DNA from 4 places in the Streptomyces sp. NPDC050743 genome. Region 1 is predicted to be linked to each of the others. Evidence: riboswitches for the same ligand, from Rfam matches in the RefSeq annotation. Region 1 holds a riboswitch; each other region holds the start of a gene.

Region 1 (7,048 bases):
GTCTCTTCCGATCCATGGCAGAGGATGGGTACTTCGCCTTCAAGGCAACGCCAGAGTGCCAGTTCGCACTGTGTAGGACGGCCAGGGACATTTCCGGTCCCACTGGCTGGGAGCTGACGGTTTTCCAGGGCGGCGCAACATCAGCCACGAGCTTCTCTGGGCGCTTGCTCGTCCAAGGTGAGCACACGTTCATACACTTCCCCGACGAGTTGAACGCCCATCCCGACTGGTCCGCGCAGCTCATCGCCGGCCTGTCCGCTATCGCGCAAGCCGAGCTTCTTGGATGAACGAGCGGCCGAGCAGCCCCGCCGCCCGAAGGTGGCGGGGGCAGATGCCTGGCGTCAGTGGGCTCTACGTCAACGCGACCACCGCGGCGACGAGACCAATGAGGCCACGACGCTGAAGGTCATTTCCCGCACGCATCAAGATTGCTTCCCGGCAAGGCAAGCGGGTCTCTGGCCATCGCATCGCCCACAGACGCCTGGTGTCCTGCCGTAGCAGCCTCGGTGATGTACCCCTCGATGCGCCTGCGGACCGGCGACTCGTCTGCGCAGCGGTCACCAAGTGTGCGGAGGAACCTCAGCCCCTCCTCGTCGTCCGGTTCGAAGCCGGCGATTGCCGTGACGTCCTCGTAGTTCTCGAGGTCCCCCTCGAGAGCGATCTCAGGGATTTCGTCCAGACCACCGACCAGGGCGTGGACGACGTGGACCCCGAACCGGGAGGCGTACATCTGCTCGACAGCGAAGTCAACCAGGTCTTGGCTCGACAGTGTGAGGTCCGTGTTCCAGTTCTCCTCTGAGAAGTCCTCCCAGTAGGCGTTGAGGCCCGGCCGTATCTCTCCGATGCACTGGCTTCCCGGGCCGCTGGAGATGCCGCCGCCATCGAAGTCGTAGGACACCGTGAGGAAGTCACGGTTCAGCTGGATCTCCTCGTCGTCCACAGGGATGACCACCCAGTCGCCGTCGACCGTGGCGGCAAGGTGCGGCGTGCTGTTGATGTCGAGGCGCAGTGGTGCCAGGTCGTCGTGTCGGCGGATGAAGTCCTTGTTCGCGAACTCGTAGTCGTCCCAGTCCTCTCCGTACAGATCTTCCCAGGTGTTCCTCCCAGGGCTGGAGGTGAAGCGGATGGCGTCGGCCACGGCGTGCGGGGCGGAGGTCGAGATGTCCACGGCGGCGGTGGGCGGGAAGGTGAGCAGGTCCGGGACCGCGGCGAGGGCGAGGGCGAGCGGGTCGCTCCCCGGCTCGAAGGTACCCAGCACCGTCACCGCGTCCTGAGCCGCACCCTGGTCCTTCAGCAGTTGAAGGACCCCGTCACGCACACACAGCGCAAACTCCGCCTCCTCGCCCTCGATGGGTGACACACAGACCGTCAGGAGTGACTCGAGCGGCATGGTGGAGACGGCGTGCCGCCAGCCCTTCCCGAACAGGGCGGGTCCGTCGTAAATAGCCACGAGCCGGTATGCGTCGTCGTCCTGCCCCACGGTCTGCGGCGGTTGCACGGGGAGGATCCCTGGCTGGGGACCGCCGTAGTGCCGGATGATCAGTTCGCGGGGGTCCGGTCCAGCACCCGCGTAGAAGGCGAGGGCGTGTCCTCGGACGAGCAACTGGTCGTTCCAGCGCAGTTCCGCGGGATCCCTGTCGTACAGGGATGCCAGAAGGAACTGCCGCGCCCGGCGGGCGTTGAGGCGCTGTGCGGGGGGCCAGGACACGTCCGTGTCCGCGTACAGCAGAGGGAGGGCATCCCCTTCGCCGTTCCCATCGGCTGGCTGCGAGGCTTGCGCGCCCTCGCCCTCGAAGCCGTCGTCCGACTCATCGAGAACGCCCTGCGGCTGATCAAGTGTGGCCTGCACCGGGCGGGGATTGGGGAACACCGACGCCAGCGATGCCGATTTGAAGCGGGCGCTGAAGAGCTTGGTGCTGGGCCGCTCGAAGCGGTCCACGGGGCGGGCCAGCAGGCGGCCGCCTGCCGTCCGGTAGAAGGCGACGTTGACCTCCTTCTCCAGCCATTCGTCGAGTTCGTAGGTCGAGCCCAGGTCCCCGTCCGGGGTGATCTCGGCCGTTTCGAACAGGGCCTGGGCCTCGGTCCAATCGACCGACTTCAGGCCCTCGACGGCCGCGGCCGCCGCGTTGAGCCGCTCATCCTGTTCCTCGAAGACCCGGTCGGGGATGACGACGCCGACGAGGTAGCAGCCGTTGCCGACGACTCGCCAGGTGGAGGTGAGTTCGTAGGAGGCGCCCAGGAGCATGTCCTCGGCGGCGTCACAGATAAGGGCGTCGAGCTCTGAGTCCTCCCCCGGACCAATGCCGGAAGGCAGATCCGGGATGGGGAGCACCTCCACAGTGTCAGCGTTGCAGGGCTGCTCCGAGATCACCGCGATCGAGTAGGTACCGGAGTTCCATTCGCGCTCGACGCGGGCGTAGGGCGAGCTGATGGCGTCTTCGAGGTCCACGGGGTCTTCTTCCCTTTCGGGCGTCGTCTGGCGGAGCGGACCGGTGCGGACGGCGCTCCTCGTCCGCACCCGCAGATAGGGCAGGACACGCTTGCGCACCGGATCGGACGAGGCAGGCCTTCCACGCGGCCAGCGGCCCCCGCAGTCGGGGCAGGCGTACAGCGACGGCTCCGGATGCACCTCGTGGACGATGACGTGCAGGGCCCGGTTCGTCACCGGGCCGCGACCGGCCTCATGCTCGGCGCCGGCATCCGGCGGAGGTTCGGTCTGGAGTGATGCGGCGCAGTGCGGGCATCGCGGGCGTGGGGCCACGGCGGCACTCCTCGGGCTGGTACGGAGACCTCTCGGCAGACCCCGTGGAGGTCTGTGCTTGCCGCCGAAGGGCGCCGAGGTGGTCGGATCTGGCTCTGAGGGGCACGGCAACCCGAACGGTCAGAGTCGGGGCCGGCGGGGTCAGTCCTGCGGGGACCGCCTGGTTGCCTGCCAGCCGCGTGTTGGTGCTTCCTCAGCTCCGGAGCAGGAAAGCAGCCTCCATGTCGTTGCCGACCAGGCGAATACCGCATCCTGGCCGAACTGCTGGCCCAGTACGCATGCTTCGTGGTCGCTTATGCCAACAATCGCTGCGCTGTCCTCGGTGTATCGGCCGTCCGCGTCACCGCCGACAGCAGGCCAGAACGGAAGTCCTCGTCGGCGCAGCAGGCCGAGCAGCTCTTGGTGGGCGCGGTCGTTGTCCTGCCGGGATACGGAGCCGCCACCAGGGTTGTGAGCCGTAACAATGTGGATGGTAGCGACGTGCGGGGCAGGAAACGGGCCGACCGCTACTCCGGGCGCTGCCGGTGCTACTCGGACCGTTCCTTCGGGCAGCTCGATATCCACCACGGCCCGCTGGTAGAGGGTCCACTGCGGCGTTCTGAGGGTCGGTGTGTCAGCGGGCATGAGGGCCTCCGTCCGAGAGGGACCCCCTTACCCGCCGGGCAGGGAGATCCGCGCTTACCCCCACGACCGTGGGGGCCTGGTCTTCCCTGGAAAGCACCTTGCGCGGTATGCGAGGTTGCCAGCCGACGCTCGTCCAGGGGCGCAATCGGCTTCATGACCAAGACGGATACTGACACGAGACCCGGCACGAAGTCCACCACTGGATCACCTCGCCACCTTCACCGAAGCTCCACAACCGCACCGTGCCGTCGTCGCCCGCGTTGGCCCACAGCGGGAAATCAGCGCCACGCGTGCCTGCTCGTCGGGGTGTGCCAGGATCACGCGTAGGCGTGCGGCATCCGGCGGCAACTCGTTCACGCGCGTTCGATTCAAGTACCACTGCGGCCCTCGGTCGCCCCGACCCTGCGCGTGCCGCCGAAAAGTTGGCGGGGGCCTCGACCTCGTCGACTGGTGGCTTCAGCAGGCAGGGCCGACAGCCATCTGGACCTTCTTCAATCGCGCGGCCGGGACCGCGTCGACGTTGTAGCCGGGGTTATCGCTCGCCCACGCGGCTTCGGTGCAGTCGCCGGCCTCGGTCGGTGACGTGCGCTGCAGCCACTGGAAGGTCGTCGAGCAGTCCACCTGGCTGTAGTTGCCCAGGGCCTGCGCGTTGGCTGGCACCCCAACCGATTTCGTCCAGACGAGGACGTCTCGGGTGGGCGGGCAGCTCTTCGCCGACCCTGACGGCTTCGGCTTGCCTGTGCGAGGTCCGCTAGGCGTGGCCTTCGCCTTAGAGCCGTGGTTCTTAACGGGCGGCCGGGAGGAGGTGTGCGCAGGTATCGCTTTGGCGTCTTCGGTGCTGCCGCCCCCCCAAGCGGCGGTCAGCAGGATGGCGGCGATGGGCAGAATGAAGCGACGCACGAAGCCCCCCGGCAGTGCAGCAGTTTCGTGCAGCCACAGTGGCAGCTGTGTACGGAGCACGGGCTGTTGTTGCCGGACCGTGACGATACGCCTGGTCGGCCGCGAGCTATTGACCCCGAGCCGCTGGCAAACCCCGCGATCAGGTAGAGCGCATCGACGAGTGCCAGGCGGACTTCTGGCCCCACACTCACCCGACTGCTCCAGCTCTCGGGCATGGACGCGCGATGGGTCCGCCCGCCCGGGAACCATGACCTGAAATCCGGGCAGGTCGCAATGGAGATTCACCGCGCGGAGCAGCTGCGGTGTGTCCTTCTGCCGGCGGGCTCACGATAACCCCGGCCGGGACGTTGCAGATGCGCCGCTCGGCACTCGACCCCAACCTGGTCGAGTGCCGAGCGGCCGGGTTCGTGGGCCGCAGGTATCAGACACCTGCTCGCCGCACGACAAACCGGCCAGCCGTGGCCGCACTACCGCAACGAGCACGAGATCTGGGTCTAACCGACCCAGTTCGAGGGGCACGTCGAGCAGACGGAGTGCGTGCTCAGAATGGTCAACTGAAGTGCACCCGTCCTCCCGCGGGAGGTCGCCGTCCCCGAGCCAAACGCTGCGGCCCCTATCGCGATGCCTTCGGCCCGTGCACCGGCCGCTGCCTCTTCGGAGACATGGCCACGAGGTCGGCGAGGGCGGCTGCCCATCGGTCGACGTGGCATCCCTCGCCGTTTGACTGGGCGCGTTCGCCGCACGAGTACTGCTGTGAACCCTTTGCTGCCTGTCCTGACAACCACTCACTATCGTCTCCTTGACGATAACTGAGGTGCCGTGTCAATCTGGCGCAGCATCAAGCCGTTGATGAACCGACTTCTTCAGCCTGCGAGTTGCGGCTGCGCCACCCCAACTGCGCCTGGGATCGCTGCCCGCCCGCCCCCTGCTCGGCACAAACGTGCGCCACCACACCACATGGAGGCTCCATGGTCCACGCCCGTAAACCCCAGCCCCACTTGGACTCCCTGGTCACCGACCGGGCCGCGGGCGTACTGCTCGGGGCAGCCGTGGGCGACGCGTTGGGCGTGCCCTACGAGTTCGCGACAAGGCTGCGCGAGGACCAGCAACCGCAGATGATCGGCGGTGGCCTGGGTCCGTACGAGCCCGGCGAGTACTCCGACGACACCCAGATGCAGTTGTGCATCGCCGACGTCGCGGCCACCGGGGCGGACCTGCGCACCCCCGAGGCCCTCGACCAGATCGCCGCCAACTTCCAGCAATGGCTGAGCGGCGGCGCCACCGACGTCGGCTCGCAGACCCGCACCGTCCTGGACGCCGCCCGCCGGGCTGGCGGAGCGCCGGGCGCGGCGCTGTCGGAGGCCGCACGAGGCTTCACCGCCGGCAACGATCGCGCCGCCGGGAACGGCTCGCTGATGCGCACCGGGATCGTCGCTCTCGCTCACCTGGGCGACGCCGCGGAGATGGCCGAGGCCGCCACCGCCGTCAGCGCGCTCACCCACCCCGATCCCGACTGCGCCGACGCCTGCGTGCTGTGGTGCTCCGGTATCCGTACCGCGGTTCTCAAGGGCACGTTCGACGGCGTCCGCGCGGGCCTGGACCTGCTCCCCGAGGAGCGCCGGGGCGTGTGGGCGCGGCGCCTGGACGAGGCGGAGGCCCACCCGCCGCACCACTTCGGCAACAACGGCTGGGTGGTCCACGCCCTCCAGGCCGCCTGGTCGGCGATCACCCACACCGCCGTCCCCGAATTGCTGCCCGCCAAGGGCAGCTTCCCCACCCAGCACTTTCACCTCGCCCTGGAGGCGGCGGTGCGCGCCGGGACGGACACCGACACCGTCGCGGCGATCGCCGGCGCCCTGCTCGGCGCACGCTGGGGCTGCTCCGGCATCCCGCTTCAGTGGCAGCAGGCCGTCCACGGCTGGCCCGGCCACAGACAGGCCGACCTGGTCCGACTGGCAGTGCTCGCCGCCCGCGGCGGGAGCAACGACGACGCAGGCTGGCCCTTGGCGCAGCGCATGCCGATCCCGTCACAGTCCAGCCGGGCCTTCGCCATACACCACCCGCACGACCCTGGAGTGGTACTGGGCAACTTGGCCCTGACACAGCGGGCCGAGCCGGTCCCCGTCGATGCCGTGGTATCGCTGTGCCGGGTCGGGACGGACCCGATCCTCCCCGGCAGCGACATCGAGCATGTCCGCGTCTGGCTAGTGGACAGCCAGGGACACAACGCCAACCTCCACTACGTCATGGACCAGGCAGCCCGCCAGGTACTGCGGCTCCGCCACGCCGGCAAGCGGGTCCTACTGCACTGCGCGGCCGGGCAGAGCCGCACCCCGGCCGTCGCAGCCCTCTACAGCCACCTGGCCACCGGAACCGACGCCGAGACCGCCCTGAACGACCTGCGCCGGGTGCTGACCGGCGGCTGGCATCTCGACAAGCACCCAGAGATGCAGGACGCCGTGCACGCGTTGGCCACCCCGGCGGCCAGCGATGGCACCTCTCCCGTAAGCCGGCCGCGAGAGGTCGAGGAAGTACGGCAGGAGCGCGACGCGGAGCCGGAGCGGCAGATTGAGTTCTTGAAGCAGAAGTGGACATCCTCGCGGGTGCGCGGGTTGCTGCTTGGGCTGGCGGTGGGCGACACGCTGGGTGCGGCCCAGGGCAAGCTGCCAGCCGAGGGTACGTTGCGGGCCGGGGTAAGCACTCAGCTGGCCTGCTTCACCGCCGAGGGCACGATCCGCGCTTGCGTGCGCGGTGACCACAGGG
Region 2 (7,048 bases), on a different contig from region 1:
CGTTGTTGTGGGCCGTGATTGACGAGGCGGCCCTGCGTCGGGTGACGGGTGGGCGTGCGGTGATGGCGGAAGCTCTCCGTCACATCGCCGACTTGGCCCGCCGGGGGCGTGTCATCGTGCAGGTACTGCCGTTCGGCGCGGGGGCGCACGCGGCGATGGAGGGATCCATCAAGCTGATGGACTTCGAGGACGCTCCTCCACTGGTGTACTTCGAGGGAGTCGGCACTGGACGGCTGGAGGATGACCCGACCTTCGTCCGGCACCAGCGGTTCACATACGAACTCCTCACGGCCTGCGCTCTCTCTCCGGAGAACTCCCTGGCCCTCATCGAGGCGATGGCGCAGGATTACGCGCATGAGGACCATCCCTGAGTACGACCTGGACGCGGCAATCTGGCACAAGTCCAGCTACAGCGGCGGCAGCGGCGGAGACTGCCTGGAAGTCACCCACGCCTTCCCCACCCTCGTCCCCGTCCGCGACTCCAAAACCCCCCGCGGCCCGAAGCTCGTGTTCCGGCCCACGGCCTGGTCCGCTTTCGTCGATCACCTCAAGCGGCCCCACAGCTGAGTACTACGCCGACTGAAAACGCCCGAGGGCGGCACCCCCAGCCGGAAGCTGGAAGTGCCGCCCTCGGAACGGACAGGTGATCCGGGGAGGATCAGAAGTCCATGTCACCGCCCGGCATGCCGCCGCCGGCCGGCGCGGCGGCCTTCTCCGGCTTGTCGGCGATGACGGCCTCGGTGGTCAGGAACAGCGCGGCGATGGAGGCGGCGTTCTGCAGCGCAGAGCGGGTCACCTTCGCCGGGTCGATGATGCCCTCGGCGACCAGGTCGACGTATTCGCCGGTCGCGGCGTTCAGGCCGTGGCCCGGGGTCAGGCCGCGGACCTTCTCCACCACGACGCCGCCCTCGAGGCCGGCGTTGACGGCGATCTGCTTCAGCGGGGCCTCGAGCGCGATGCGGACGGCGTTGGCGCCGGTCGCCTCGTCACCCTCGAGCTCCAGCTTCTCGAAGACCTGGGAGGCCTGCAGCAGGGCCACGCCACCACCGGCGACGATGCCCTCCTCGACGGCCGCCTTGGCGTTGCGGACGGCGTCCTCGATGCGGTGCTTGCGCTCCTTGAGCTCCACCTCGGTGGCGGCACCGGCCTTGATGACCGCGACACCGCCGGCGAGCTTCGCCAGGCGCTCCTGCAGCTTCTCGCGGTCGTAGTCCGAGTCGCTGTTCTCGATCTCGGCGCGGATCTGGTTGACGCGGCCGTTGACCTGCTCGGAGGAGCCGGCACCGTCGACGATGGTGGTCTCGTCCTTGGTGATGACGACCTTGCGGGCGCGGCCCAGGAGGTCCAGGGTCGCGTTCTCCAGCTTGAGGCCGACCTCCTCGGAGATGACCTCGCCGCCCGTGAGGATGGCGATGTCGCCGAGCATGGCCTTGCGGCGGTCACCGAAGCCCGGGGCCTTGACGGCGACGGACTTGAAGGTGCCGCGGATCTTGTTGACGACCAGGGTCGACAGGGCCTCGCCCTCGACGTCCTCGGCGATGATCAGCAGCGGCTTGCCCGACTGCATGACCTTCTCCAGGAGCGGGAGCAGGTCCTTGACGGAGCTGATCTTGGAGTTGGCGATGAGGATGTACGGGTCCTCGAGCGACGCCTCCATGCGCTCCATGTCCGTCGCGAAGTAGGCGGAGATGTAGCCCTTGTCGAAGCGCATGCCCTCGGTGAGCTCCAGCTCCAGACCGAAGGTGTTGCTCTCCTCGACGGTGATGACGCCTTCCTTGCCGACCTTGTCCATGGCCTCGGCGATCAGCTCGCCGATCTGGGTGTCGGCGGCGGAGATGGACGCGGTGGAGGCGATCTGCTCCTTGGTCTCGACGTCCTTCGCCTGCTCCAGCAGGGCGGCGGAGACGGCCTCGACAGCCTTCTCGATACCGCGCTTCAGGGCCATCGGGTTGGCGCCGGCGGCGACGTTGCGCAGGCCTTCCTTGACCAGGGCCTGGGCGAGCACGGTCGCGGTGGTCGTACCGTCACCGGCGACGTCGTCCGTCTTCTTGGCGACTTCCTTGACCAGCTCGGCGCCGATCTTCTCGTACGGGTCCTCGAGCTCGATCTCCTTGGCGATGGAGACACCATCGTTGGTGATCGTGGGGGCGCCCCACTTCTTCTCGAGGACGACGTTGCGGCCCTTGGGGCCGAGCGTCACCTTCACGGCGTCCGCGAGCTGGTTCATGCCGCGCTCGAGGCCGCGCCGCGCCTCCTCGTCGAACGCGATGATCTTGGCCATGTGAAGTGGTCCCTCCAGGACTGGGGGTGATTCCTTCGGACCGCGCCCGCGCCCGCGACGGACGGCTCGCCGGCCTTGTGGTTCCTTGCCCCACCCGGCCTGCGGGCCTCACCGACCCGGTCCTTCACTGTCACTCTCACCTTCAGAGTGCTAACGCCAATGATTAGCACTCGGCATGGTCGAGTGCAAGCGCCTACGGCGTACGGCGCCCCCGTCAGCCGCCCGCGGACACGGGGACCCGGGCATGACGAAGGGCCCGCACCCCGAGCGAGGTGCGAGCCCTTCGAAGACGAACGAAAAACGTCGCTGCCAGTCGACGCGTGCTTCAGCTGGTCGCCAGCCGGACCATGTCCGCCTGCGGGCCCTTCTGGCCCTGCGAGATCTCGAAGTCGACCCGCTGCCCCTCTTCCAGGGTGCGGTAACCGTCCATCTGGATCGCGCTGTAGTGGACGAAAACATCCGCACCACCGTCGACCGCGATGAAGCCGTACCCCTTCTCCGCGTTGAACCACTTGACGGTGCCCTGAGCCATGCCTAACTCCCCTATTACTGGCCCTTGCACAGATCCACACTTCGCGGACCCGGGTCAGACCTCACCCCCCATCGGTCGGGGGCGTGCGCCGGAACGCGTCGACCGCGGCTGAATGTATCTGTCCAACTGCCGTCTGCAACAGGTCAATCGGACGAGAATTCTGGACGGGAACGGTCCGGAATGTGCGGAGAATTCGCCTGACTTCAGGGCAAGTCGGGCTCCAGAAACCCCCACAAAAGCCGCATATAACCCGCACACTTTGGCTACTTCTTGTCGGGCGTGCGGCATGAATACAGGGCCCCCGACCGGTGGTCCGAGGGCGCGTTCCCCAACTCTACCGCGCTCAATCACGCAGAATTGCCTCCTCCGCTTCTCTCACGGAGGAGGCAATTCGATGAACAGTACGTAACTGAAGTTACCCAAGGTAACGATCAGCCGCCGGCGACGGCCGGAATGATGGAGACGCCGACGCCGTCGGGGGTCGCCGTCTCCAGTCCCTGCTCGAAGCGGACGTCGTCGTCGTTGACGTAGACGTTGACGAACCGGCGCAGCTTGCCCTGGTCGTCCAGGACGCGCGCGGCGATGCCGGTGTGGTTCTTCTCCAGGTCGGCGATGACCTCGGCGAGGGTCGCGCCCTCGGCGGCGACCTCGGCCTGACCGCCGGTGTAGGTGCGCAGGATGGTGGGGATGCGGACGGTGACGCTCATGCTTGTGACCTCCGGTGAAGGTGGGCGCCCGGAAGGGGCGCGGGGCACTGCGCGACCAGCCCCCGCGGCCCGCAGACGAACAACGACTCAGACGAGACCGGCGTCTCGGAAGGACTCCAGGGTGGGCCGAATGGTGGCGGTCAGCCCGGTACCGGCCACCGCGTCCAGCGTCTTCAGGCCGTCGCCGGTGTTGAGGACCACCGTGGTCTTCGCCGGGTCCAGGACGCCGTCCTTGAGCAGCTTGCGGGTGACGCCGACGGTCACACCGCCCGCCGTCTCCGCGAAGATGCCCTCGGTGCGGGCCAGCAGCTTGATGGCGTCGACGACTTCCTCGTCCGTCACGTCCTCCACGGCACCGCCGGTACGGCGCGCGATGTCCAGGACGTACGGCCCGTCGGCCGGGTTGCCGATGGCGAGGGACTTGGCGATGGTGTTCGGCTTCTGGGGCCGGACGACGTCGTGCCCCGCCTTGAAGGCGGTGGACACCGGCGAGCAGCCCTCGGCCTGCGCACCGAAGATCTTGTACGGCTTGTCCTCGACCAGACCGAGCTTGATCAGCTCCTGCAGACCCTTGTCGATCTTCGTGAGCTGGGAGCCGGAGGCGATCGGGACCACGATCTGGTCGGGCAGCCGCCAGCCGAGCTGCTCGCAGATCTCGTACGCGAGGGTCTTGGAGCCCTCCGCGTAGTACGGCCGCAGGTTGACGTTGACGAAGCCCCAGCCCTCGCCGGCCGGGTCGCCGATCAGCTCGGAGCAGAAGCGGTTCACGTCGTCGTAGTTGCCCTCGATGCCGACCAGCTCGCCGCCGTAGACCGCGGCCATGACGACCTTGCCCTGCTCCAGGTCGTGCGGGATGAACACGCAGGAGCGGAAGCCGGCGCGGGCCGCGGCGGCGCCGACGGCACCGGCGAGGTTGCCGGTGGAGGAGCAGGACAGGGTGGTGAAGCCGAAGGCGCGGGCGGCCTCCAGGGCCTGGGCGACCACGCGGTCCTTGAAGGAGTGGGTCGGGTTGCCGGAGTCGTCCTTGACGAACAGGCCGCCGGTGACGCCGAGTTCGGCGGCGAGGTTGTCGGCCTTGACGAGCTTGGTCCAGCCCGGGTTCAGGTTCGGCTTGTCGGCCACGTCGGCCGGGACGGGCAGCAGCGGCGCGTACCGCCAGATGTTCGCGGGGCCGGACTCGATGCGGCGGCGCAGCTCTTCGGTGTCGTAGGCGGAGAAGTCGTAGGCGATCTCCAGCGGGCCGAAACACTCCTCGCAGGCGAACACCGGGCCGAGGGGGACGCGGTGACCGCACTCGCGACAGCTCAGGGCCGCGGCGGGACCGAGGTCGACGGTGGAATCGGTGGAGCTTGCAACTGTCTGCACAGCCATGGAGGCGAGGCCCTTTCTCCTCATCTTCCTCACGACGCATCTCGCCGTGAGACGGATTTGGCACCTTCCCTGGCCGGGAGCCTCGCGTGAACGAGTTCGACTCAGGGGGGTTGCCGGGGCTTCATCGGGCCGTGTCCCTCTGCCCCTCTGGATGAGCGGTATGCAGTTGTGAGCGCGCGGTCGACCCCGACATGCGATGGTCACCGACGTTGTTCAAGACTGTAACCGAAGGCCAGGACAGTTGAGATAGTCGTCCGAACCGCGAGACACGTGAGGAGCCGCTGACTGTGCTGGAAGAAGTCGAGCGCTGGCTGGCCACCCGTTCCTGGTCGGTGACCGATCGCCCGCTGCACAAGATCCTGGCGGCCAAGCAGCGCACGGGCCAGTCGGTCTCCGTCGTGCTGCCCGCGCTCAACGAGGAGGAGACGGTCGGCGACATCGTCGCGGTCATCCGGCACGACCTCGTGGAGCGGGTCCCGCTCGTCGACGAGATCGTGGTGGTCGACTCCGGCTCCACCGACCGCACCTCGGAGGTCGCCGCCGCCGCGGGCGCGCGGGTCGTCCACCGGGACGAGATCCTGCCCCGCATCCCCGCCGTCCCCGGAAAGGGCGAGGTGCTGTGGCGCTCGCTGCTGGTGACCGGCGGCGACATCGTCTGCTTCATCGACGCGGACCTGAGGGAGTTCTCCTCCGACTTCGTCTCCGGGATCGTCGGCCCGCTGCTCACCGACCCAGGGGTGGACCTGGTCAAGGGCATGTACGACCGCCCGCTCGCCGGGACCGCCGGCCAGGGCGGCCGGGTCACCGAGCTGATGGCCCGCCCGCTGCTGAACATGCACTGGCCGCAGCTGGCCGGATTCGTGCAGCCGCTGGGCGGCGAGTACGCGGCCCGGCGCTCGCTGCTGGAGCAGCTGCCGTTCCCGGTCGGGTACGGCGTGGAGCTGGGCATGCTGGTGGACGCCCTGCACCTGGTCGGTCTCGACGCGCTGGCCCAGGTGGACGTGGGCGTGCGCAAGCACCGCCACCAGGACGGGCAGGCGCTGGGCCGGATGGCCGCGGCGATCTACCGCACGGCCCAGCTCCGGCTGGCCCGCGGCCATCTGATCCGCCCCACCCTCACCCAGTTCGAGCGCGGCGAGGACGGCTTCGAGCCGCGCACCTACTCGGTGGACACCGAGGAACGGCCGCCGATGGTGGAAATCGCGGAATATGCCGAGCGCAAGGTGGCGTGAACCGGTCGTATACGGCGGCGTGCCGGGCGTGGCCGTACGTTTGAGCGTTTCCGGGCCGGGCTAGGTTGAGGACCATGGCTTCCACGCAGGGTGCTGCCGAGAAGGCTCGGGTGCTGGTCGCGTCCAATCGCGGCCCGGTTTCGTACGCGGTGGACGAGAAGGGCTCGCTGCACGCCAAGCGGGGCGGCGGCGGGCTGGTGTCGGGGCTGTCGGCCATCGGGTCGGGCGCGGACTCGCTGTGGGTGTGCTCGGCGCTCGGCGACGGGGACCGTGCGGCCGTACGGCGCGCGGGCGACGGGCTGCTGCCGGACGAGGACACCGGCGGGCAGCGGGTGCGGATGCTCGACATCGACGCGAGCGTGCACTCCGACGCCTACAACGGCATCGCCAACTCGGTACTGTGGTTCGTCCACCACATGCTGTACCAGACCCCGCTGGAGCCGGTCTTCGACGCGGAGTTCCGGCGGCAGTGGGCGTCGTACGAGGCCTACAACCGGGCGTTCGCCGAGGCGCTGGCCGAGGCGGCGGCCGAGGGGGCGACGGTCCTGGTGCAGGACTACCACCTGTGCCTGGTGCCCGGGATGCTCCGCGGGCTCCGCCCCGACCTGCGGATCGGCCATTTCTCGCACACCCCGTGGGCGCCCCCCGACTACTTCGAGCTGCTCCCGGGGGACATCCGCGAGCGGCTGATGGCGGGCATGCTCGGGGCGGACCGGGTGGCGTTCCTGACCCGGCGGTGGGCGACGGCCTTCCAGAGGTGCGCGGAGGGGCTGGACGCCGAGCGCTACCTGGTGGCCTGGCCCTCGGGCTCCGCCCGGCACGTCGAGCACCTGCGCGAGGGACGTCGTCGTACGTACATCGGCGTGCACTCCCTCGGCGCCGACGCCGACTTCCTGCGGGCCCGCGCGCACCAGCCGGACGTGGA
Region 3 (7,048 bases), on a different contig from region 1:
CCGGCCCCGCGGGTGCTGCGCCAGGAGGTCACCCCCGCCGCCCACAGCGCCGCCGCGACCGTCTGCCCGGGCAGGGCCGCGAGGGGCCGCCCGTCGAAGGTGACGGTGAAGGCCTCGCCGGGGTGGGCCCGGGCCAGCTCCAGGGGATTCACGGCGTGTCGCCTCCGTCGGTGTCGTACCCCTCGAACCGCTCCGGCCGGAACGGCGTGAGGTCCAGTTCCGGGGTCTTCCCGGTGAGCGTCTGCGCGATCAACTGCCCGGTGCCGGTGGCGAGTCCGATGCCGGCGCCCTCGTGTCCGCAGGCGTGGAACAGCCCCGGCGCGCGGGGGTCGGGGCCGATCGCCGGGAGGTGGTCGGGCAGGTACGGCCGGAAGCCCGCGTACGTCCGCAGCGCGCGCACCCGCTCCAGGAAGGGGAACAGTCCGATCGCGCCGGCCGCGAGCGCCCGTACGGCGGGAAGCGACAGCGAGGGGTCGAAGCCGACGCGCTCCCGGCTCGCGCCGATCAGCACCGGACCGGCGGCCGTGCCCTCCACCACCGGCGAGGTGCGCAGGGCGGCCGAGTCGCTGGCGACGTCGGCCACATAGTCGGCGGCGTACACCTTGTGCCGCACCATCCGCGGCAGTGGCTCGGTGACCAGGACGAAGCCGCGCCTCGGGAGCACCGGCAGCCGGACGCCGGCGAGCGCCGCGAGGTCGCCGCCCCAGGTGCCGGCCGCGTTCACCACGGCCGGTGCGTGCAGGTCGCCCTGGTCGGTGCGGACGCCGGCCACCGTGCCGTCGGCCGTGCGCAGCACCCCGGTCACCGTCCGGCCCGTGTGCAGGCGGGCGCCGGAGGCGCGGAGCAGGTGGGCGGCGGCGAGGGCGGGCATGACCTGGGCGTCCTGCGGATAGTGCACCCCGCCCGCCAGGCCGGGAGCCAAGTGGGGTTCCAGAGAGGGCAGTCGGTCCGCGGTCACCGGGTCGGCCACGACTCCCGCGGAGCGCTGGCCGGCCGCGAACGCGTGCAGCGCGGCGAGGGTCTCGGGACTGGAGGCGACCACGAGGCCGCCCTTGGGCTCGTACTCGACCGCCGCTCCCAGCTCGTCGCCCAGCCGTGCCCACAACCGGGCGGACAGCAGGGCGAGTTGGAGCTCGGGTCCGGGTTCCTTGTCGGAGACGAGCAGGTTGCCCTCGCCGGCGCCGGTGGTGCCGCCGGCCACCGGGCCCCGGTCCACCACCCGCACGTCGAGCCCGGCCCGCGCGGCGTACAGGGCGCAGGCCGCGCCGACCATGCCGGCTCCGACCACCACGACATCGCAGGTCAGTCCCTTTGCCACGACAGTACTATGTCACATGGCGCAGATTCTGAGGAGACCTCCGGCGCTCTCGGCCGGCCACAGGCATGTCCTAGGCGTGGACGCCCCCTTGACGGCGTCGGACGCCGGATCGACACTCCGGAGTGGGAATCCTAGTGAACAGGTAGGGAATCATGACGCGCCTCGACACGGTCACCGGCCTCGCGGGCCGTACGCCGTTGCGCGCACCCCTGCTCACCTCCCGCCGGCACATCGACCTGCTGCGCGTCTGCAGCGCGATCAGCGTCCACCGCTGAGCCGGGCGCCGCGCGCCCCTCGGCCGACGCCGCACCTCCGCACGCCCACCACCCGGGGAGACGCATGTCCACCACTCCGCTCGCCACCCTCCCGCCCGCCCACCGCACCACCCCCGTCTTCCGGGGCCGGATCGGCCGGGACGCGCGCAGCGGCCACTACGCCGTGCCGCACCGCTACCGGCTCCATCTGTCGACCGCCTGCCCCGACGGGCTGCGCCTCGCCGTCGGCCACCACCTCCTCGGCCTGGACGGCAGTTGTCCGGTCACGGTCCTGCCCGCCGTACCGGACTGTCCCGGCGGCGGCCACTCCGCGCTGCGCCCGCTGTACGAGGCGAGCGCCCACCGGTACACCGGCCCGGCCCTCGCACCCGTGCTCAGCGACGACTGGTCCGGACGCATCGTCAGCACCCACGCCCGCGACATCCTGCGCGACCTCGACCGCTTCCCGCACGAGGGCCGCGCCGCTCTGTACCCGTGCGGCCTGGAGTCGGTGATCGAGGCCGTCGAACGGATGTGTGCCGAGGGCATCGAGGAGGCCGCGCAGCGCGCCGGGCAGGCCGGCATCGACCCCGCCGGGCGGGCCGCCGCCCTGGACGTGCTCCTGGACACCCTGGGCCGGCTGGACAACCGGCTGGCCGCGGAGGAGTACCTGGTCGACGGCCGGCTCACTGCGGCCGACGTCGAACTGTGGGTCACGCTGGTGCAGTTGGACACCGTCCACCGCTGTCACCTCGACGCCTCCGCCGTCCACCGCATCGCCGGCCACCGCGCCCTGTGGGCCTACGCCGGCCGCCTGGCCGCCCATCCCGCCTTCGGCCGCCCTCTCGACCTCGACGGCATCTCCCGCCGCCACCACGGCCGTTGCCAGGGCCTGGAAGCCGCCGGAGCGGCCGTCCAGATCCTGGACTGGGCGCGCCACGCCGCGGCTGCCCAGGACGCTTCCCGCAGGTGAGCAACGGTCGGGCGGCGTCCACCACGCGGACGGCCGTTGACATTCGAACGGCCAACTGCCTTACTTACGGCTCAGAACGGTCATGAGCGTCAGCGCCAAGCCCTGGCTCGCTGACCGGCAACCCTCGCACCGCGGTGGGGTGCCCCAGGTGACGACCGGACCGGAATGACGTTTTCGGTAAGCGCGAGGGCCCCGCGGGGCCGGAACAGTGACAGGTGACGCCATGTACGCAGCTCCCAGGACGGCCGCGAGCCGCCCCCAGGGCTGCGTACGGTCGTGCGGCGGGCTCCTCGTCGCCGACCGCGCCGTCGATCTGCTCCGCGTCAACAGCGCACTGTGTACCGCACCGGGCTCTGCCCGCTGCCAGGGCTGACGACCCTTTCCAGCCCTCCCTTCTCCAGCCCTCGCGTTCCTGACGCACACCGCCGCCGTGGTGTGCCGTCGCGCCCGCCCAGCCCCCGGTTCCCGTGCGCCGCCGTGCCCCGCCTCGTGCCGTAGTGCCGTAGCGGTCCCGCAGCCGCGCGCCGCGAGCCGGGGTGTCCGACTCCGCCGGAGCCCGCCATGAGTGAACCCCCAGGCGCCGCCGTCTCCCTCGCCGAGGCGCCGCCAGCCGACACCCCGACAACGCCCCCGAAGGCACAGCGAGTTCAGCCGTTGCGCCGGCCCGGACGGTGGATCGCCACCGCCGTCGTCCTCGTGCTCGTCGCGCAGTTCCTGCACGGGCTGGCCACGAACCCGTTCTACCAGTGGGACCGCTTCCGCTACTGGTTCCTGCGCCCCACCGTCCTCGACGGACTCCTCGTGACCCTGGAAGTCGCCGCGCTCAGCGCCGTCTTCGGACTCCTGGGCGGCGTCCTGCTGGCCCTCGGCCGGCAGTCCGGCAGCCCGGTACTGCGCGCCGCGAGCTGGACCTACACCTGGCTGTTCCGCTCGGTGCCGCTGATCGTCGTCCTGATCTTCCTCTACAACTTCAGCGCCCTTTACAAGACGCTGAGCCTCGGTATCCCCTTCGGCCCCGCCTTCGTCAGCTTCGACGAGTCCAGGCTCGCCACCGACATGACGGTCGCCGTGGTGGGGCTCAGCCTCAACGAGGCGGCATACGCGGCCGAGGTCGTACGCGGCGGCATCCTCTCCGTCGACCAGGGCCAGCACGAGGCGGCCGCCGCACTCGGCCTGCCCAAGGGCTACCAGTTCACCCGGATCGTCTTCCCGCAGGCCCTCAGGTCCATCACACCGAACTACGTCAACCAGCTCATCGGCCTCATCAAGAGCACCTCGCTGGTGTTCTACGTCTCGCTGCTCGACCTCTTCGGCTCCGTGCAGACCATGGGCAGCACCTACCCCGGCGACATCGTGCCCCTGCTGCTGGTCGCCACCGTCTGGTACCTGATCCTCACCAGCGCCGTGTCCGTCGTCCAGTTCTACGTCGAGCGGTACTTCGCGCGGGGCGCCACCCGCACCCTGCCGCCGACCCCGCTGCAGAAGGCGCGCGCGGGCCTCGCCGAGTTCCGGGCCCGGCTGCGCAGGGAGGCCGCCGTATGACCGCCACCGACAGCCTCGAGACCACCCCGGCCGCACTGGAGGTCCACGGCGTCCACAAGTGGTACGGCACCCATCGCGTGCTCGACGGCATCGACCTGACCGTGCGCCCCGGCGAGGTCACCGTCGTCATCGGCCCTTCCGGCTCCGGCAAGTCCACCCTGCTGCGGGTCATCAACCACCTGGAGAAACCCGAGGTCGGCCACGTCAGCGTCGGAGGCGAGCCGATCGGCGTCCAACGCGGCAGCGGCGGCCGGCTCAAGGAGCTCAGCGAGCGCGCCATCCTGGCCCAGCGCAGCCGCATCGGCTTCGTCTTCCAGAACTTCCATCTCTTCCCGCACCTGACCGCACTCGACAACGTCGCCGCCGCGCCCGTCGCCACCGGCAAGCTGACCAAGCCCGAAGCGCTGGACCTGGCCCGCGACCTGCTCACCCGGGTCGGCCTCGGCGACCGCACCGGCGCCTACCCGCGCCAACTCTCCGGCGGACAGCAGCAGCGCGTCGCCATCGCCCGCGCCCTCGCGCTGCGGCCCGGCATCATCCTGTTCGACGAGCCGACCTCCGCGCTCGATCCCGAGACGGTCGGCGAGGTGCTCTCCGTCATCAAGGACCTCACCACCAGCGGCACCACCCTGGTCATCGTCACCCACGAGATCGGCTTCGCCCGCGAGGTCGCCGACCGGATCGTCTTCATCGACGGCGGCCGGATCGTCGAACAGGGACCGCCCCAGGAGGTCCTGGACAGGCCCCGGCACGAGCGGACCCGGGACTTCCTCGGCAAGGTCCTCTGACCCCGTACCCACCGCAGTTCCCGAACGACACTTCCGAACGACAAGGACAGCCATGCGCAGCCACCTTTCCCGACGCGGCCTGATACGCGGCATCACCGCGGCGACCGCCGTCGCCACCCTCGCCACCGGGCTCGCCGCCTGCGGGGGTGACAGCGACGCCGCGACCACCACCGACGCCGCCGGCAGCGTGACCGTCGGCCGGCTCTCCAACGGTGCCGCCAAGCAGACCACGCTGAAGGTTTCCGAGATCAAGTCCATCAGCGCGCAACTGCCCGCCTCCGTGCGCAGGAGTGGCAAGCTCACCATCGGCGTGGGCGCCCTGCCGGCCGGCTTCGCGCCACTGGCGTACGTCGGCAGCGACCAGAAGACCCTCACCGGCGCCGAACCCGACTTCGGCCGGCTGGTCGCCGCCGTGCTCGGACTGAAGCCCGAGATCCGCAACTTCACCTGGGAGAACCTCTTCGTCGGCATCGACAGCGGCAAGGTCGACGTCGCCTTCTCGAACGTCACCGACACCGAGGAGCGCAAGAAGAAGTACGAGTTCGCCTCCTACCGGCAGGACAACCTCGGCTTCGAGGTGCGCAAGTCCAGCACGTGGAACTTCGACGGCGACTACGAGAAGCTCGCCGGGCTGACCGTCTCCGTCGGCTCCGGGACCAACCAGGAGAAGATCCTCCTGGAGTGGAAGAAGAAGCTCCAGAGCGAGGGCAAGGACCTCACCGTCAAGTACTACCCCGACCGCAATGGCACCTACCTGGCCCTGGACAGCGGCAAGATCGACGCCTTCTTCGGGCCCAACCCGGGCATCGCCTACAACATCGCGAAGACCGCGGGCACCCCGAAGGCGACCCGCAGCGCGGGCACCTTCTCCGGCGCGGGCGCCTCGCTCCAGGGGCTGATCGCCGCCACCGCCAAGAAGGACAGCGGTCTGGCGAAGCCCATCGCCGCGGCCGTCAACCACCTGATCGAAAACGGGCAGTACGCCAAGTGGCTGGCCGCCTACCACCTCTCCAACGAGGCCGTCGCCAAGTCCGAGGTCAATCCGCCCGGCCTGCCGCTGGACAACTCCTGACCCACCGTGCACCCGAACCGAGCCGAGAGAGGCACCGCCTGTCGTGCCGTCCCGTGAAGCCGGCCTCCGCGCAGGCGGAGCCCTGCCCCCGACCGACGACCCGGCCCTCGACAACGCCGTCTGGGCAGCCCTGACCGGCCCGCACGCCCATCTCGCCGAACGGGTCGGCCGCGCCGCCCGGTACCAGGACGGCATCTACGCCTTCGCCGCCCTCGACGCCCCCGCCGACCCGGCCGCCTGGGCCGACCTGCGCACCCTCCTCGTCCCCGCAACCGCCGTACGGGTCAAGCCCATCGAACGGGTACCCGACGGCTGGCGCGTCGAAGCCGAGGGGGAAGGCGTGCAGTTGGTGGACACCGCACTGCGTGCCGAACCCGCGCCGGAAGCGGTACGGCTCGGGACCGACGACGTCCCCGAGATCCTCGACCTCGTCGCCCGGACCCGGCCCGGCCCGTTCCACCAGCGGACCGTCGAGATGGGCGGGTACCTCGGCATCCGGCACGAGGGGCGGCTCATCGCGATGGCGGGGGAGAGGCTACGGCCGCCGGGCTGGACCGAGATCAGCGCCGTCTGCACCGATCCCGGTCACCGCGGCCGGGGGCTGGCCACCCGCCTGGTGCGTGCGGTCGCCTTCGGGATCCGGGAGCGCGGGGACACCCCGTTCCTGCACGCCGCCGCCGGCAACACACCGGCGATCCGGCTCTACGAGTCGATCGGCTTCACCCTGCGCCGCCGCTCGCGCATCGTGCAGGTGCGCAGCGTGGACACGCGCGAGCGGGTTCGCGGCTCGGACATGCGCCGGCGGGCTCGCAGCGCGGGAACAATCGCGGCCGGCCCTGCGGGAACAACCGAAGGCGGCCGCGCGTTGTGACTCATGACGAGATCCGCGAGGCGGTCGCCCACCGGCCCGCCCGCGCCCGACGGACGGAGGTGACGGCCGTGACACGCGTACTCCCGCTGTGCGCCCCGCGTCCGTACCGCTCCGTCCGCTTGATATCCCGGCCGCACATAGATCTCCAGCGCGTGTCCGCCGCGCTCTGTCGCCACTGACCTTTTCTCCCCGGCCTGCCCAGCCGCACGGCCCGGGTCCGCCCCTGCCGC
Region 4 (7,048 bases), on a different contig from region 1:
GACGCCCGGCTTCGAGAACAGCACCCGGACGCCGCGCGGCGGCGCCAGCAGCACCGGGGCGGCCAGTTCGGCGCCGTCGAAGACACAGGTCACCTCGGCGCCCGTCTGCGCGGCGAGCGCGGAGAGCTGCCCGAGGAGCCGGAGCCGCTGCTTCTCCAGCGGCATCTGCGGATAGCCGGTCTTGGTGACGTTGTAGCCGTCGACCACCAGATGCGCCTGCGGCAGCGCCAGCAACTGGTCCAGGATGGCCGGATCGTTCTCCGACAGGGCGCGCGCCGCGATGTCCTTCGGTGTCATTCGTCCCGGTTCGACCGCATCCACGGTCTCGGCGGGCCGTACCGACACGGGCGGCAGGGCGAGTTCGCGCCTGAGGCCCTGGGTCGCCTCCAGCAGGGTGTCGAGCAGCAGCCGTACCCGCATGTCCTCCACGCTGCGGCCCTCGCGGGCGGCGCGGCGGGTGGCCTCCAGCGCGGACTCGGCCTCGCCGAGCCGGGCCTTGAGCCGACGCGACTCGCTCTCGGCGGCCGACACCCGCAGGTGCGCCTCGGCGCGTAGGGCGTCCATCTCCGCCTGGGCCTTGCGCAGTGCGGCCTCGCCCCGCTTGACGTCGCTGAGGGCGGCCCGGAGCTTGCGGTGCAGCGACTCCGCTTCCTTCTTCGCCGACTCCAGTTCCGTACGCAGCCGTTCGGTCTCGGCGCGGGTGTGCTCGCGGGCCTGGGCCAGCTCGGCGCGCAGCCGCTCCAGCTCGGCCCGGTTCTCCTCGTCGGCGCGCTCGGCGTCCGCGCGCTGGACCTCCTCGCCGGCCGCCGTGACCAGCTTCACCCAGCCCGTCGGGCGCAGTACGTAGGCCGCGGCCGCCACGTCGAGCGGGTCCGCGGCCGGGAGCGGCGAGCCGGAGTCGAGTGCGCCGGCGAGTTCCGGCTGCGCCTCTCTGAACTTCTCCCCGATCCGCTGCCGGAACAGCGCATCGGTCTCCAGCGTCGCCGCCATGGCGTTCCCGGCGAACTTCGCCCGGCGACTGGGGGTGAACCGGGCGTACTGCCTCAGCTGAGCGGGCAGTTCCGAGACGGTCAGCCCGCCGAAGCCGTCCGAGACGATCTGGACGACTCTCCGGCGCACCCCGTCGGGCAGCGGACGGTCAAGCACCTCGGCGGTGCCGTCGCCCGGCCCCCCGCCCGTGGTCTCCACCATCCGTCACACCCCACTACTTCAACTTCTTCGGGGCCGCTCCGCTCAGGAGCCGGCGCCCGGCCTGTCCACGAGTTCCACCTGGTCCACCGCGTTGCACCAGCGGCACCGCACCGACTCGATGGTCTCACTGACCACCTCGCGCTCCTCCACGGTCGGCTCCCCGGCCAGATCGAGGTGGACGTACTCGACGACCTTCGAGGAACGCGTCACGTCGAACCGGGTGAGGTTGCCGCACAGGGTGCAGCGCCATCGGGTGGTGGCGGTCGGCAGGGGAACCGTCATCGTGGCTGTCCGCTTCCTTCTCGTAGTCGCTCGCCGCGCCGCCGGCCGACGCGTGTGGCCGTAACCCTACGGCCTGGCGGCAACTCGCCGCTGGTCCGTCCGCGGCGGCGAGGCGGTCTGTCCGCTTGCGTCCCGTTACGTCATGCTCTGTATTCATGATCAGCCAGTGGAGCACGGCGGCCGGCAGGGCCTTCAGAGCGGTCCGGAGCACCTCAGCACCGATGACGTACGGCCTCATCGTCCTGTGCTGCCTGCTCTTCGTCCTGGGTCCGGCCTCGGGGCTGACACCGGGATACGGCTCCGGGGACGGCCTGCAGGCCGCACAGCGGGCGTACTTCCGGCGCTGGGGCGTGGTGCCGGCCGAGCTGTTCGCCAGGCCGGTGCGGGAGGCCCTGACCCCCGTGACGGCCCTGTTCGTGCACGGCAGCTGGGTGCATCTGCTCGGCAACATGCTCTTCCTCTTCGTCTTCGGCGCGATGACCGAGGAACGGATGGGCCGGGTCGAGTTCACCCTCTTCTTCGTCGGCTGCGGCTATCTCGCCCTGCTCGGATATGCGGCCGCCAACGCCGCCTCCGACCAGTCGCTGGTGGGCGCGTCCGGGGCGATCTCGGCGGTTCTCGGAGCGTTCCTCTACCTGTTCCCGCGCGCCCGTGTCACCAGTCTTCTGCCGTTCCTGTTCTTCCTGCCACTGCGGTTTCCCGCGTGGATCGTGCTGCCGTTCTGGGCGGCGCTGCAGTGGGCGGCGGCGGAGCACAGCTCCGACGGGCCGGGGGTGGCGTATCTGGCGCACCTCGTCGGCTTCGGTCTGGGCTTCGGCTACGCATGGGTGCGGTACAGCCGTACGACTAGAGTGAAGTGCGCCCCAGCTCCGGCACCCGAGGGAGAGAACCAGCCGTGATCACCGCGATCGTCCTGATCAAGACCAGCGTGGACCGGATCCCCGAGATCGCGGAGCAGATCGCTTCGCTGGAGTCGGTGAGCGAGGTCTTCTCCGTCACCGGCACGTACGACTTGATCGCGATGGTCCGGGTGCGGCAGCACGACGATCTCGCCGATGTCATCCCCGGCCGGATCAGCAAGATCCCCGGTGTGGAGGGCACGGACACGCATGTGGCGTTCCGGACGTACTCGCAGCACGACCTGGAGGCCGCGTTCTCGATCGGCCTGGACAACTAGGGTTCGCCCCGGTTGCCCACGCCATCCCCCGCACCCCCTCCGGGGCGCTGATCACACCGCCGGCACGCAGCGGCCGTCCTCCGTGCGGTACGTCCACTTCGCGCCCTCGGTCACGAGTTCCCGGACCGCGGTGACGAAGCGGTCGACGTGTTCGTCCGGGGTGCCGGCGCCGAAGCTCACGCGGACGGCGTTGAGGGACTTCTCGCCCGGCTGGGCCTCGGGGGCGCCGCATTCGCCCTGGGTCTGGGGGTCGGTGCCGAGGAGGGTGCGGACCAGGGGGTGGGCGCAGAAGAGGCCGTCGCGGACGCCGATGCCGTACTCGGCGGACAGGGCCGCGGCGAAGTGGGAGCTGTTCCAGCCCTCGACGACGAAGGAGAGCACGCCGACGCGGGGGGCGTCGTCGCCGAAGAGGGACAGCACCTTCACCTGGGGGACCTCCGCCAGGCCCGCGCGGACCCGGGCGATCAGGTGCCGCTCGCGCGCGACCAGGGTGTCCCAGCCGGCCTCGGTGAGCGCCTTGCAGGCCGAGGCGATGGAGTAGGCGCCGATCACGTTGGGCGACCCCGCCTCATGCCGCGCGGCGCTCTCGTGCCACTCCACGTCCACGCCGCCGTCCTGCCGCCGGGCGACCGTGCGGCTGGCCCCGCCGCCCGCCAGGTACGGCTCGGCCGCGCGCAGCCAGTCGGCGCGGCCGGCCAGGACGCCGGAGCCGAAGGGCGCGTACAGCTTGTGGCCCGAGAAGGCGACCCAATCGACGTCCAGGTCACGGACGGACACGGGGTGGTGCGGGGCCAGCTGGGCGGCGTCCAGGACGATGCGGGCGCCGTGCGCGTGGGCGGCCGCCGCCAGCTCCCGTACGGGCCACAGCTCGCCGGTGACGTTCGAGGCGCCGGTGACGCAGACCAGGGCCGGACCGCGGCCCCCTTCGACGGACACGGTGCGGTCGGTGAGGGCCCGCTCCAGGGTCGTGACGGCCTGCTGCGGGGTGCGCGGGGCGTCGAGGTAGGTGACCTGGGCGTCCTGCCAGGGCAGTAGCGCGGCGTGGTGCTCGGTCTCGAAGACGAAGACCTGGCAGCCGGCCGGGAGGGCCCGGGCCAGGAGGTTCAGGGAGTCCGTGGTGGACCGCGTGAAGATCACCTGGTCGTCGGGGCGACAGTCCAGGAACTCGGCGACCGTCCTGCGGGCGTTCTCGAACAGGTCGGTGGACAGCTGGGAGAGGTAGCCGGCGCCCCGGTGGACGCTGCCGTAGTACGGCGCGTAGGCGGCCACGTCGTCCCAGACGCGCTGCAGGGCGGGGGCGCTGGCCGCGTAGTCGAGGGCCGCGTAGGTGACCTCGCCGCCGGTGACGAGCGGCACGGTGACATCCCGGCCCAGAACGGGCAGCGGGGAGCAGACGAACTGGTCGGAGGCAGCGGTGAAGACGGACATGGGTGGACTCCCGTGAGAACGTACGCCGAAGACGACGTACGGAAAGAAGAGAAAAGGGGTGTGCGGAGGCGGGGCTCGGCGGCCCTATCGCATTCGCTTGCTCACGGAAGGCTCCCTCGACGACCAGGACCCCTGGTCCCGCGCTCTCAGCGGCGCGCGAGGGGTCCGCGCTTGCCGTAGACCTCGCTGCCTACGACCTGGTCCTCACCCGGGGCACCCCGCCACGGACGGAGGGTTGCCGGACAGCCGGCCGGGGCCGAATGGCTGTCACTCATGACCTGGTACAGGAACGTACGGGAAATGATCGTCGTCCCGCAACCCGAGTCCGGATCGCGGGACGATCCCCGGTGGAGCGCTAGGCGTTGCTCGCCGCCACCCACCGCTCCAGCGTCCGCTTCGCCGCACCCGAGTCGATCGACTCCGCCGCCATCGCCATCCCGTCCCGCAGCTGCTCGGTCAGCGGCGCGTCCGTGGGCCGCAGCGCGACGAGCGCCGCCGCCGAGTTCAGCAGCACCGCGTCCCGTACGGCCCCCGCCTCACCGTCGAGCAGGCGGCGGGCGACCTCCGCGTTGTACGACGCGTCCGCGCCGCGCAGGGCCTCCACGGGGACGAGGTCGATGCCGACGTCCCTCGGGTCGAAGGTCTGCTCGGTGACCTTGCCGTCCCGGACGACCCACACCCGCGAGGTGGCGGTCGTCGTCAACTCGTCCAGGCCGTCGTCGCCGCGGAAGACCAGGGAGGAGTTGCCGCGCTCGGCGAGGACGCCCGCCACGATCGGGGCCATCCGCAGATCCGCCACGCCGACGGCCTGGGCGCGCACCTGCGCCGGATTGGTCAGCGGACCGAGGACGTTGAAGGTCGTACGGATGCCCAACTGGCCACGGGCGGCGGCCACATGGCGCAGCGCCGGGTGGAACTTCACCGCGAAGCAGAAGGTGATCCCGGCCTCCTCGGCCACCTGCGGGACCCGCTCCAGCGGGAGGTTCAGATTGACGCCGAGCTTCTCCAGCACGTCCGACGCGCCCGACGCCGAGGACGCGGCCCGGTTGCCGTGCTTGACGACCTTCGCGCCGGCGCCGGCGACGACGATCGAGGACATCGTGGAGATGTTCACCGTCTTGGCACCGTCACCACCGGTGCCGACGATGTCGACGGTCTCCCCCGGCACCTCGATGACGTTCGCGTGGGCGTACATCGCGCGCACGAGCCCGGTGATCTCCTCCACCGTCTCGCCCTTGGCGCGCAGGGCCACGGCGAATCCCGCGATCTGCGCGTCCGTCGCCTCCCCGCGCATGATCCGGTCCATCGCCCATGCCGTGGCATCCGCGCTCTGGTCCCGGCCCTCCAGCAGGGCGTTCAGTACCTCGGGCCAGGAACGGCCCGCCGCGGTGTCGCCTCCAGCGGGGGTCACAGCGCTCATCAGCCGCTCCTGGTGTCGTGAGAAACAGTGTGATCCCAGCCTATCCACCCCCGGACACGGCGAAGGGCCCCGTCCGTAAGCCGGACGGGGCCCATCAGCGTGGCGTGGCGACGCGGGGATCAGTGGTGGCCGTGGCCGCTCGTGATCTCCTTGTACTCGTCGACGGTCGGCTTCGGGATCTGGTTGTCCTCGCCGTAGTAGGCGTTGGACAGCTTCACCCGGAACTTCTCCGAGGCCGGCACCTTGCGCTCGACACCGTTCTCGTCGACCGTCGGGCCGATCTCGGCCGGCTCGTACTGGTGGTGAGCCGTCAGGGTGTGCAGCTGCTCCTGGCTGAGCGGCTCGTGCACCTCGATGAACTCACCGTGCGGCAGCCGCTTGATGATGCCGGTCTCGCGACCGTGCAGCACCTTGTCGCGGTCGCGGCGCTGCAGGCCCAGGCAGATCCGCTTGGTGACGATGAACGCGATGATCGGTCCGACGACGAAGCCGATCCGGACGAACCAGGTGACCGCGTTGATCGACAGGTGGAAGTGGGTGGCCCACAGGTCGTTGCCACCGCCGACCAGGGTGATCATGTAGATCGTGATCCAGGCGACACCGAATGCGGTACGCGTCGGGGCGTTGCGCGGACGGTCCAGGATGTGGTGTTCGCTCTTGTCGCCGGTGATCCAGGACTCGATGAACGGGTAGACCGCGATCGCCGCCAGGACCAGCGGGAAGAGCACCAGCGGAATGAACACGCCCAGGACGAGCGTGTGACCCCAGAAGTTGACCTCCCAGCCCGGGAAGAAGCGGACCAGACCCTCGGCGAAGCCCATGTACCAGTCGGGCTGGGCGCCGGTGGACACCTGGTCCGGACGGTAGGGGCCCATGGCCCAGATCGGGTTGATCTGGGCCACCGCCGCGATGGCCGCGATGACACCGAAGACCAGGAAGAAGAAGCCTCCGGCCTTGGCCATGTACACCGGCAGCAGCGGCATGCCGACGACGTTCTTCTCGGTCTTTCCGGGACCCGCGAACTGCGTGTGCTTGTGGTAGAAGACCAGGATCAGGTGGCCCACCACCAGGCCGAGCATGATGCCCGGCAGCAGCAGGATGTGGATCGAGTAGAACCGGGCGACGAAGTCGTGACCGGGGAACTGACCGCCGAAGAGGAAGAACGACAGGTACGTGCCGACGATCGGCACGGACAGGACCGCGCCCTCCATGAAGCGGACACCGGTGCCGGAGAGCAGGTCGTCCGGGAGCGAGTAACCGGTGAAGCCGGTGAACATGCCGAGGACGAACAGCAGGAAGCCGAACAGCCAGTTGATCTCACGCGGCTTGCGGAACGCGCCGGTGAAGAACACGCGCATCATGTGCACGAACATGCCGGCGAGGAAGATCAGCGCGGCCCAGTGGTGGATCTGCCGCACGAGCAGACCACCGCGCACGTCGAAGGAGATGTGCAGGGTCGAGTTGAACGCCTCGGACATCAGCTGTCCCTGCAGCGGGACATAGCTGCCGTGGTACTCCACCTCGTTCATCGACGGGTGGAAGAACAGCGT

The links. Region 1 has a riboswitch for S-adenosylmethionine ahead of ACIBJF_RS37705 (DUF3293 domain-containing protein). Riboswitches for the same ligand answer to the same signal wherever they lie in the genome.
Positions count from the first base shown of each region.
Region 2: it holds a riboswitch for S-adenosylmethionine, as region 1 does, so the genes downstream of both, thrC (threonine synthase) here and ACIBJF_RS37705 (DUF3293 domain-containing protein) in region 1, are expected to answer to the same signal.
Region 3: it holds a riboswitch for S-adenosylmethionine, as region 1 does, so the genes downstream of both, ACIBJF_RS14660 (amino acid ABC transporter permease) here and ACIBJF_RS37705 (DUF3293 domain-containing protein) in region 1, are expected to answer to the same signal.
Region 4: it holds a riboswitch for S-adenosylmethionine, as region 1 does, so the genes downstream of both, ACIBJF_RS22740 (aminotransferase class V-fold PLP-dependent enzyme) here and ACIBJF_RS37705 (DUF3293 domain-containing protein) in region 1, are expected to answer to the same signal.

Region 1 covers NZ_JBITGJ010000063.1:11,438-18,485, reverse strand. Annotated here, with positions in the region: gene ACIBJF_RS37715 (hypothetical protein) at 1-287, shown strand, start outside; gene ACIBJF_RS37710 (hypothetical protein) at 407-2,449, opposite strand; gene ACIBJF_RS37705 (DUF3293 domain-containing protein) at 2,903-3,385, opposite strand; SAM riboswitch class IV at 3,431-3,544, opposite strand; gene ACIBJF_RS37700 (hypothetical protein) at 3,842-4,345, opposite strand; gene ACIBJF_RS37695 (ADP-ribosylglycohydrolase family protein) at 5,254-7,048, shown strand, end outside.
Region 2 covers NZ_JBITGJ010000027.1:58,506-65,553, forward strand. Annotated here, with positions in the region: gene ACIBJF_RS24995 (Scr1 family TA system antitoxin-like transcriptional regulator) at 1-371, shown strand, start outside; gene ACIBJF_RS25000 (DUF397 domain-containing protein) at 355-567, shown strand; gene groL (chaperonin GroEL) at 659-2,281, opposite strand; gene ACIBJF_RS25010 (cold-shock protein) at 2,607-2,813, opposite strand; gene ACIBJF_RS25015 (MoaD/ThiS family protein) at 3,245-3,520, opposite strand; gene thrC (threonine synthase) at 3,608-4,891, opposite strand; SAM riboswitch class I at 4,909-5,049, opposite strand; gene ACIBJF_RS25025 (glucosyl-3-phosphoglycerate synthase) at 5,179-6,123, shown strand; gene ACIBJF_RS25030 (trehalose-6-phosphate synthase) at 6,198-7,048, shown strand, end outside.
Region 3 covers NZ_JBITGJ010000011.1:125,370-132,417, reverse strand. Annotated here, with positions in the region: gene ACIBJF_RS14680 ((2Fe-2S)-binding protein) at 1-152, opposite strand, end outside; gene ACIBJF_RS14675 (NAD(P)/FAD-dependent oxidoreductase) at 149-1,318, opposite strand; gene ACIBJF_RS14670 (putative leader peptide) at 1,471-1,593, shown strand; gene ACIBJF_RS14665 (glutathione S-transferase C-terminal domain-containing protein) at 1,658-2,545, shown strand; SAM riboswitch class IV at 2,624-2,735, shown strand; gene ACIBJF_RS14660 (amino acid ABC transporter permease) at 3,107-4,087, shown strand; gene ACIBJF_RS14655 (amino acid ABC transporter ATP-binding protein) at 4,084-4,875, shown strand; gene ACIBJF_RS14650 (ABC transporter substrate-binding protein) at 4,928-5,947, shown strand; gene ACIBJF_RS14645 (GNAT family N-acetyltransferase) at 5,991-6,818, shown strand.
Region 4 covers NZ_JBITGJ010000023.1:60,748-67,795, reverse strand. Annotated here, with positions in the region: gene ACIBJF_RS22760 (NYN domain-containing protein) at 1-1,191, opposite strand, end outside; gene ACIBJF_RS22755 (hypothetical protein) at 1,234-1,473, opposite strand; gene ACIBJF_RS22750 (rhomboid family intramembrane serine protease) at 1,629-2,372, shown strand; gene ACIBJF_RS22745 (Lrp/AsnC ligand binding domain-containing protein) at 2,369-2,650, shown strand; gene ACIBJF_RS22740 (aminotransferase class V-fold PLP-dependent enzyme) at 2,702-4,078, opposite strand; SAM riboswitch class IV at 4,241-4,357, opposite strand; gene trpD (anthranilate phosphoribosyltransferase) at 4,434-5,498, opposite strand; gene ACIBJF_RS22730 (cytochrome bc complex cytochrome b subunit) at 5,618-7,048, opposite strand, start outside.